DNA from 3 places in the Duganella sp. LjRoot269 genome. Region 1 is predicted to be linked to each of the others. Evidence: predicted binding sites of a transcription regulator. Region 1 holds the regulator's gene; each other region holds the start of a gene.
What was found. The regulator sigma-54, encoded in region 1, starts transcription at its own class of promoters, with help from an activator protein. The targets are predictions, from matches to a motif close to TGGCANGNAANCTGCTTT.

Region 1 (3,250 bases):
GTGCACGACGTTTCGCTGCAGGTCGAGTGCGGCGAAGTGGTCGGCCTGCTGGGCCCCAACGGCGCCGGCAAGACCACCTCGTTCTACATGATCGTCGGCCTGGTGCCGTCGGACGCCGGCACCATCGACATCAGCGGCACCGACATCTCCAGCCTGCCGATCCACCGCCGCGCGTCGCTGGGGCTGTCCTACCTGCCGCAGGAGGCGTCGGTGTTCCGCAAGCTGACCGTGGAAGAAAATATCCGCGCCGTCCTCGAAATCCAGAAAGTGGACGGCAAGCCTTTATCCAAGGCTGCAATTGATGAACGGCTCAATACCCTGCTGGCCGATTTGCAGATCGAAAAGTTGCGCGAAAACCAGGCGCTGTCGCTGTCGGGCGGCGAACGCCGCCGGGTCGAGATCGCGCGCGCGCTGGCCACCAATCCGCGCTTCGTGCTGCTCGACGAACCATTCGCCGGGGTCGACCCGATCGCCGTCATTGAGATCCAGCGCATCGTGCGCTTCCTCAAGGAACGCGGCATCGGCGTCCTCATTACCGATCACAATGTGCGCGAGACGCTGGGCATCTGCGACCGCGCGTATATCATCAACCAGGGCACGGTATTGGCTTCAGGCCGGCCAGACGACATCATCGCCAATGAGTCGGTGCGTCGCGTGTACCTGGGTGAACACTTCAGGATGTAGCCTTACCCCATGAAACAGTCATTGCAACTGCGCACGTCGCAGCACCTCGCGCTGACACCTCAGCTGCAGCAGTCGATCCGGCTGCTGCAGTTGTCCACGCTGGAGCTGCACCAGGAACTCGAACAGCTGCTGACCGATAACCCGCTGCTGGAGCGTCTCGACGACCCGCTGGACCGCTCGCTGCGGCTGCTGTCGGACGGCGCCATCAGCCAGCAGGCCCCGGTCGGCGACGCGCCGCCGGAAGGCCCGCCCAACGCGCAGGAAGCGCCGGCCGCCGACGCCGACAACTACGACGGCCCTGCCGCCGACACCGAAAGCACCAGCAGCGACGCCGACGTCGACTGGAGCGACGCCGGCCGCAGCAAGGCGCCCGACGACGAGGACGCGCGCCCGCAGCTCGAAGCCAACCACTGCACGCTGCGCGAGCACCTGATGGAACAGATGCGCGTGACGGTGCTGGAAATGCGCGACCGCGCGCTGGTCGAGCTGATCATCGACGCGCTCGACGAAAACGGCTACCTGGAGGAATCGCTGGAGGACATCCACGCCCGCCTGCCGGAGGAGCTGGAACTGGACATCGACGAACTGCAGACCGCCTTGTCGCTGCTGCAGAGCTTTGATCCGATGGGCGTGGGCGCGCGCAACGCCTCCGAGTGCCTGGCGCTGCAAATCAAGCGCTTGCCGGGCGTGCCGATGGTGACGCGGCGCATGGCGCTGGCCATCGTGGAAAACCATCTGACGTGGTTTGCCCAGCGCGATTTCAACAAGCTGAAAAAAGCGCTGCTGTGCGACGACGAGGATTTGCGCGAGGCGCAGACCGTGATCCGCCAGTGCAATCCGCACCCCGGTTCGGCGTTCGCGTCGGACGTGTCCGACTACGTGGTGCCGGACGTCATCGTCAAGAAATCGCGCACCGGCTGGCAGGTCAGCCTGAACAACGACGTCATGCCGCGCCTGCGCGTCAACGCCATGTACGCCAACCTGCTCAAGCAGGGAAAAGGCGAGGGCGCGATGGGCGCGCAGCTGCAGGAAGCCAAGTGGCTGATCAAGAATATGCGCCAGCGTTTCGACACCATCCTGCGCGTCGCCCAGGCGATAGTAGAAAGACAAAAGAACTTTTTCTCGCACGGCGCGGTTGCCATGCGCCCCCTTGTGCTTCGCGAAATTGCTGATACACTGGGTTTACACGAGAGTACTATTTCTCGGGTAACAACTCAAAAATACATGCTGACCCCGCACGGCATGTTTGAGTTGAAATATTTCTTTGGTAGCCATGTCGCCACCGAAGCGGGAGGGGAAGCAAGTTCGACGGCGATACGCGCACTCATCGTGCAATTGACAGGAGCAGAAGACCCGAAAAATCCTTTATCCGACAGTAAGATTGCGGACATGCTGGGAGAACAAGGCATGGTGATTGCGCGACGAACTGTTGCCAAATATCGCGAAGCGTTGAAAATCCCGCCAGTCAGTCTCCGCAAGTCTTTGTAGTTACTTGGTTCCTGCGCGCCCGGTAGTAATGGGCCACGCACTAACCGTAAGAAGCGACATCATCTTTAGGAGTGTGTATGAATCTCACCATCAGTGGACATCATCTCGAAGTGACCTCGGCCATCCGTGAATACGTGCAGAACAAGCTCGAACGCGTCACACGCCACTTTGATCAAGTGATTGATATTGCTGTCATTCTGACTGTAGATAACCTTAAAGAGAAAGAGAAACGCCAGAAGGCTGAAATCAACCTGCGCATGTCGGGTAAAACCGTCTACGTGGAAAGCCTGTCCCAGGACCTGTACGCCGCCATCGATACGCTGATCGACAAGCTGGATCGGCAGGTCATGAAATACAAAGCCAAGGTCCAAGAGCACGGCCACGATGCGATCAAGCATCTCCCGGATAGCTACGAACCCGCTGCCGCCGCCCTATAACAACGGCCCCGGCACCACTCGACTAAGGGCGCATCGGCGCCCTTTTTTGAGGTAAGATAGTTAAACGTTTAACTTGATGAGCCCTCCCATGAAATCTCACCTGATTGCCAGCACGTCATTGCTTGGCCTGCTCGCCACCGGCGCGGCGCTGGCGTGCGAAGCCCCGCCGCCGGCCCGCATCGACATCGACGCCAACAGCTACTACTCGGACGCGCACCATTCCGTCATCGATCCGGTGCTACGGGCGCGCAACATCGCCAACACCAAGCCGATCGAAGACTTCCTGGCCGAGGTGGCGAAGGGCGCCACCGCCTACCAGCTCGACCCCAAGGCCAACGCGGCCGACGGCGCCTGCGCGCTGACCTGGCTGGCCAGCTGGGCCGGGCAGAAGGCCATGCTGGGCAAGCTGTCCAGCGAGCAGGCCTACTACGTGCGCAAGTGGACGCTGGGCGGCATGGCGCTCAGCTATGCGCGCCTGAAGCCGGCCGCCGGCGCCGCGCAGCAGCAGGCCATCGAAGGCTGGCTCAAGACGCTGGCCGACGCCACGATGGCGCACTCCGATGCGAAGAAGGGCGGCCGCAACAACCACTACTACTGGGAAGGCCTGGCCGTCACCGCGGTCGGCGGCGTGACGGGCGACC
Region 2 (3,250 bases), 300 kb from region 1:
GTGGCGGCCTGGCCTTGGCCATCCGGCATGCTGGCCGGGATGCCGTCGGCGATCAGCCGCACGCCGCGCACCCCGAACGCCGAGCGGGCACCGAAGCCGCGTGAGGATATCTGTAGGTCCTGGGCATAGTTCTGGCGGTTTTGTGCCACCAGGCCGGGCACCGCCGCCAACGCCTCGCTGGCGTTGACGCGCGCCTGGCCGTCGCGGATCCGCGCGGCGTCGATCACGTCGATCGCGGCGGGCATGTCGAACACGGTGTGGCCTACGCGGGTGGCGCTGACCACCACCACGTCAGGCGGAACGCCGGCTTCCTCGGCGGCCACGGCGCCGCTGCCAAGGGCGAACAGCGCCGCCACCGCATTCAAGGGGAAAAGGGATTGCTTCATGTTGTCTCCGTTTTGGTCAGTGTTATATCGGACCAGTAAGCAATATACCTGCCATCCGGTTTTTATGCGTGGCATGGCGATTGCAATGGTATGGGTATTTTCTGAAAGGCGACTCCATGAACAGCTCCCGCATCCTTCTATCTTTGCTCCTCCTGCTGGCCGGCCCGGCATGGGCCGCGCCTCTAGCCTACGTGCCGAATGAAAAATCAGGAACCGTCAGCGTGATCGATACGTCCACCGATAAAGTGCTGCGCCAGATTGCCGCCGGCAGGCGGCCGCGCGGTATCGCCGCCGATCCGGCGGGCACGCGCTTGTTCGTGACCGATGCCGTCAGCAACGCGCTGCTGGTGATCGACACCGCCAGCGGCGCCGTCGTGCGCAGCATTGCACTGGGCAAGTCGCCGGAGGGCGTGGGCGCGTCGGCGGACGGCCGCTATGTCGCCGTGGCGGTCGAGGAAAGCAATAGCGTCACGCTGATCGACGCCCGCAGCGGCGAGGTGCTGGCCGATATTCCTGTGCGGGGCAAGAATCCCGAGCACGCCGTGTTCAGCCCGGACGGACGCTGGCTGCTGGTCAGCGCCGAGGAGGCGGAGCAGGTCGACGTGATCGATGTCGCTGCACGGCGCCAGAGCGGCTCCGCCGCCGTCGGCATGCGCCCGCGCGGCATGGGTTTCAGTCCGGACGGCGCCCGCGCCTATGTGGCTTGCGAGCTGGCCAACGCCGTGTATGTGGTCGATATGGCGACCTTGACGGCGGTGGCGCGCATCCCCGCCGGCAGGAACGCCAACGGCATAGCGGTGCATCCGAACGGCCGCCTGGTCTACGTCTCGAACGGTATCGACGGCAGCGTGATGGCGATCGACACCGCCACCAATGCCGTAGTGGCCACCGTCGCCGTCGGCAAGCGGCCCTGGAACATGGCGTTGACGCCGGACGGCGCCAGGTTGTACGTGGCCAACGGCCGCTCGAACAGTGTTTCCGTCATCGATACGGCCGGCGCCGTCAAGCAGCCGGACATTGCCGTCGGCGAGCTGCCTTGGGGTGTGGTGATCCGCTGATCCCGCTGCTCCATCGGCACACAACTGTTCCAAAGATGAACAGTTGTCACGCGGCCGCGACAGGCCGTAGCACCCTCGCCGCACGGTATTCCCCTGTATGAGCGGTGCTGGCACGGTGCTTGCGAAAAGGAGAGGGCGCAGTACCCACCGCCGCTACGCTTTACAGCGGCCTCATAACCACAGCAGAAAGAGGACGACATGAATCTCGCAGACATCAGCAAACTGGGCGTTGCCAATCCATTCAAACAACGCTATGACAACTACATCGGCGGCAAGTTCGTCGCGCCGGTCAAGGGCGAATACTTCGGCAACGTCACGCCGATCACCGGCCAGGTATTCTGCGAAGTGGCGCGTTCCACCGCCGAGGATGTCGAGCTGGCGCTGGATGCCGCCCACGCCGCCAAGGACGCCTGGGGCAAGACCTCGCAGACCGAGCGCGCCAACATCCTCAACAAGATCGCCGACCGCATGGAAGCCAACCTGGCGCTGATCGCCACCGCCGAAACCATCGACAACGGCAAGCCTATCCGCGAAACCACCGCTGCCGACATTCCGCTGGCGATCGACCATTTCCGCTACTTCGCCGGCTGCATCCGGGCCCAGGAAGGCTCGGTGGCACAGATCGACGCCGAAACCTATGCCTACCATTTCCACGAGCCGCTCGGCGTGGTCGGCCAGATCATTCCGTGGAACTTCCCCATCCTGATGGCGGTGTGGAAGCTGGCGCCCGCGCTGGCTGCCGGTAACTGCGTGGTGCTCAAGCCCGCCGAGCAGACGCCCGCCTCGATCATGGTACTGCTGGAAGTGATCGGCGACCTGCTGCCGCCGGGCGTGCTGAATGTGGTGAATGGCTACGGCCTGGAGGCCGGCAAGCCGCTGGCGTCCAACAAGCGCATCGCCAAGATCGCCTTCACCGGCGAGACCGGAACCGGGCGCCTGATCATGCAGTACGCCGCACAGAACCTGATTCCCGTCACGCTGGAACTGGGCGGAAAATCGCCGAACATCTTCTTCGAGGATGTGATGGACGCCGACGACGCCTTCTTCGACAAATGCCTCGAAGGCTTCGCCATGTTCGCGCTGAACCAGGGCGAGGTGTGCACCTGCCCCTCGCGCGTGCTGATCCAGGAATCGATCTACGAAAAATTCATCGAGCGTGCGCTGGCCCGCGTGGCGGCGATCAAGCAGGGCAATCCGCTGGACGCCAGCACCATGCTGGGCGCGCAGGCCTCGCAGGAGCAGCTGGAAAAGATCCTGTCGTACATCGACATCGGCAAGCAGGAAGGCGCACAGCTGCTGGCGGGCGGCGGGCGCAACGTCCAGGGTGGCGACATGAAGGACGGCTACTACGTGCGTCCGACGGTGTTCAAGGGCGATAACTCGATGCGCATCTTCCAGGAGGAGATCTTCGGACCGGTGGTGTCGGTGACCACCTTCAAGGACGAAGCGGATGCGCTGCGCATCGCCAACGACACCTTGTACGGCCTGGGCGCCGGCCTGTGGACGCGCGACGGCTCGCGTGCCTTCCGTGTCGGTCGCGCCATCCAGGCCGGCCGCGTCTGGACCAATTGCTACCACCTGTATCCGGCCCACGCCGCGTTCGGCGGCTACAAGCAGTCGGGCATCGGGCGCGAGAACCACAAGATGATGCTGGACCACTACCAGCAGACCAAGAACCTGCTGGTCAGCTACAGCCCGAACGCGCTGGGCTTCTTCTGATCATGAACCACGTCATCGCCCGCGTCACGGCAACTCCGGCGGCGCTCGACATGATCGCCGCCCTGCGCCGCCGGCATGGGCCGTTGA
Region 3 (3,250 bases), 6.0 Mb from region 1:
ATGTCTTCCGGCTGGCCCAGGCGTTCCAGCGGCGCCATTTTCGACATGCGCTCTATCGTTTCCGGGGTTTTACCGTCCAGGAACAGCGCGGTGGCGGTCGGCCCCGGCGCGACGGCGTTGACCGAGATGTTCCTGCCGCGCAGCTCCTTGGCCAGGATGTTGGTCATGACCTCGATCGCCCCTTTGGTGGCGGCGTAGATCGCGTAGCCGGGCAGCGCCAGGCCGATCATGCTGGTGGAGAAATTGATGATGCGACCGCCGTGTTGCAGCTTGGCGGCAGCTGCACGCATCGTGTTGAAACTGCCTTTGACGTTGACCGAGAACAGGCGGTCGAAGGTCTGGTCGTCGGTGTCGGCCAAGTGCGGCAGCGCCGGCGGCATGATGCCGGCGTTGTTGACCAGCACATCGACGCGGCCCAGTTGCGCGATGGCCGCGTCGAACATGGCGCGCACGGCGGCCGGGTCGGCGACGTCGGCCTGGATGGCGATGGCGGTGCCGCCTGCGCCGGCGATGGCGCCGACCACCTTGTCGGCTTCGGCGGCATTGCCGGCGTAGTTGACGACGACCGCGTAGCCGTCTCTGGCCAGGCGTTGGGCGATGGCGGCGCCGATGCCGCGGGAGGCGCCGGTAACGATGGCAACTTGTTTCATGTAGTACTCCTTCAATGAGAGGTTGGTGTGAAAGAAGTATCACTCGCCATCAAAAATGAATAAACCCATCAAAATTGCTTTAAGTATGCAATTTTCAATAATAATCACGCCCGCGCGACACACGCCCGTCAGCCCCCCTGCCTTGCCCCGGCGTGCTACATTACGTCGGCAAATCCCCGATACTCGGGGCGATCTGGAGCACAATTTGATGAATTCCCCCTTGGCGCCGGCCACGCCACAATGGCGCTACAACGTGGTGCACGAAACCCGGTACAGCTATCAAAACATGGTGACGCTGTCGCAACAGCTGCTGCACCTGACTCCGCGCGACCTGCCGTTCCAGAAGACTGAAACCCATCATTTGCTGATCGATCCGGCGCCGGACGACAGCGCCGACAGCCAGGATTATTTCGGCAACAACATCCGCCGCCTGACGATCACCACGCCGCACAAAATGCTGCTTGTGCGCGCCGAATCGACCGTGGCGCTGGGGCCGCGCCCCGATTCCACTGGCATACGCGGTTCCCTGCCCTGGGAATCCCTGCGCGACCTGCTGAAACAATCGCGCCAGGCCGACATGCTCGATGCCGGCCGCTATCTGTACGAGTCGCCGCACGTGCGCTGGACGGCCGCGCTGCGCGACTACGCCCAGCCCAGCTTCACGCCGGGCCGGCCGCTGCTGGACGCCGCGATGGAACTGACCGAGCGCATCTTCGACGACTTTGAATTCGACGGCGGCGCCACCGATATCTCCACGCCGCTGGAACAGGTGCTGGCCGGGCGCCGCGGCGTATGCCAGGATTTCGCGCAACTGATGATAGGCGGCCTGCGCAGCCTCGGTTTGCCCGCGCGCTATGTCAGCGGCTATCTGCAGACCCATCCGCCCGAGGGCCAGCCGCGCCTGATCGGCGCCGACGCCTCGCACGCCTGGGTGTCGGTATTTTGCCCGGAACTGGGCTGGGTCGATTTCGATCCGACCAACCGCTGCCTGGTGCAGCGCGAACACATCACCATCGGCTGGGGCCGCGATTTCAGCGACGTCACGCCGATGCGCGGCGTGGTGCTGGGCGGCGGCGCCCAGGAGCTGCAGGTCAATGTCACCGTCACGCCGCTGACGCCGGCGCAGCCGCCAGCGCAGCCGCAGCCCGCCGCCCAGCCGCCGGGCCAGATGCAGACGCCGGTCCCGCTGCCCGGACAGCCCGTCTAGTCCGTCCAGTTCGGCCGGCCCCGGCGCAGTGCGCAGCGCACCGGGCTGGGGCATCGCGACGATGGCGCCGTGCGCCGGCGCGGTGCGGCGGCGGCCCGGAACCCCGCCCCGCCGCCTTTCCACCTTGTGCCAATGGCATGCTTTCTGCTTAGTGCTGTGATATCCGCGCTCCGGGCACCTCCCGCGCCGCCGTGTCTCCACACCAGAGAAAGAAGCTCACCGTATGGCTATCCGTGTCGCGTTGCACCACAAAACCAGCTACAGCTACGACCGCCTGGTTGCGCTTTCGCCCCACGAAGTCCGCTTGCGCCCGGCCCCCCATGCGCGCACGCCCATCCTGTCGTATTCGCTGACGGTCGCGCCGGAGCAGCACTTCATCAACTGGCAGCAGGACCCCTACGGCAATTACATCGGCCGCTTTGTGTTCCCTGAAAAGGCCGACCGGCTGGAATTCACCGTCGACCTGGTGGCCGACATGACGGTGATTAATCCCTTCGACTTCTTCGTTGAAAAATACGCCGAGCAATTCCCCTTCGCCTATCCGGAACAGCTGCGCGCCGAACTCGGCCCGTATCTGCAGAGCGAGCCGCCCGGCGCGCTGCAGACCGCCTGGGTCGAGGCCGCCCGCGCCGACCTGCTGAAGGAAAAGATGGGCACCAACGACTTCCTGGTGGCCATCAACCAGCGCCTGCAGGGCGATATCGGCTACCTGCTGCGCATGGAGCCGGGCGTGCAGACGCCCGAGCAGACGCTGGAAAAACGTTCGGGCTCCTGCCGCGACAGCGGCTGGCTGCTGGTGCAGATCCTGCGCGAGATGGGGCTGGCCGCGCGTTTCGTGTCCGGCTACCTGATCCAGCTGCGCGCCGACCAGCAGGCGCTCGACGGCCCCAGCGGCACCAGCGTCGACTTCACCGACCTGCACGCCTGGGCCGAGGTGTATGTGCCGGGCGCGGGCTGGATCGGGCTCGACCCGACCTCGGGCATGCTGGCCAGCGAAGGCCACATCCCGCTGGCCTGCACCGCGCAGCCCTCGTCGGCGGCGCCGGTCACCGGCTTCACCGACAAGGCCGAGGTCACCTTCCATCACGAGATGACGATCACCCGCATCCACGAAGACCCGCGCGTGACCAAGCCGTATTCGGAGGACGACTGGCGCAAGATCGACCAGCTCGGCCAGCAGGTGGACGCCGACCTCAAGCAGCAGGACGTGCGCCTGACGCAGGGCGGCGAGCCGACCTTCGTATCGATCGACGACATGGACGGCGCGCAGTGGAACACCGAGGCGCACGGCGCCGACAAGCGCAGGCTGGCCGGCGAGCTGATGCATCGTCTGAAGAACCATTTCGCGCCGGGCGGCATGCTGCATTACGGCCAGGGCAAATGGTATCCGGGC

Region 2: the regulator sigma-54 is predicted to act here: its motif matches at 1,553-1,570, upstream of adh (aldehyde dehydrogenase).
Region 3: the regulator sigma-54 is predicted to act here: its motif matches at 1,991-2,008, upstream of ACSQ3S_RS31075 (DUF2126 domain-containing protein).

What each region holds. Positions count from the first base shown of each region.
Region 1 is NZ_CAXUSL020000001.1:966,784-970,033, forward strand. Features, by position in the region: gene lptB (LPS export ABC transporter ATP-binding protein) at 1-684, shown strand, start outside; gene ACSQ3S_RS04220 (RNA polymerase factor sigma-54) at 694-2,172, shown strand; gene hpf (ribosome hibernation-promoting factor, HPF/YfiA family) at 2,250-2,609, shown strand; gene ACSQ3S_RS04230 (alginate lyase family protein) at 2,698-3,250, shown strand, end outside.
Region 2 is NZ_CAXUSL020000001.1:1,266,856-1,270,105, forward strand. Features, by position in the region: gene ACSQ3S_RS05460 (TonB-dependent receptor family protein) at 1-386, opposite strand, end outside; gene ACSQ3S_RS05465 (beta-propeller fold lactonase family protein) at 503-1,444, shown strand; gene adh (aldehyde dehydrogenase) at 1,643-3,163, shown strand; gene ACSQ3S_RS05475 (DUF779 domain-containing protein) at 3,166-3,250, shown strand, end outside.
Region 3 is NZ_CAXUSL020000001.1:6,948,227-6,951,476, forward strand. Features, by position in the region: gene ACSQ3S_RS31065 (SDR family oxidoreductase) at 1-650, opposite strand, end outside; gene ACSQ3S_RS31070 (transglutaminase-like domain-containing protein) at 859-1,857, shown strand; gene ACSQ3S_RS31075 (DUF2126 domain-containing protein) at 2,081-3,250, shown strand, end outside.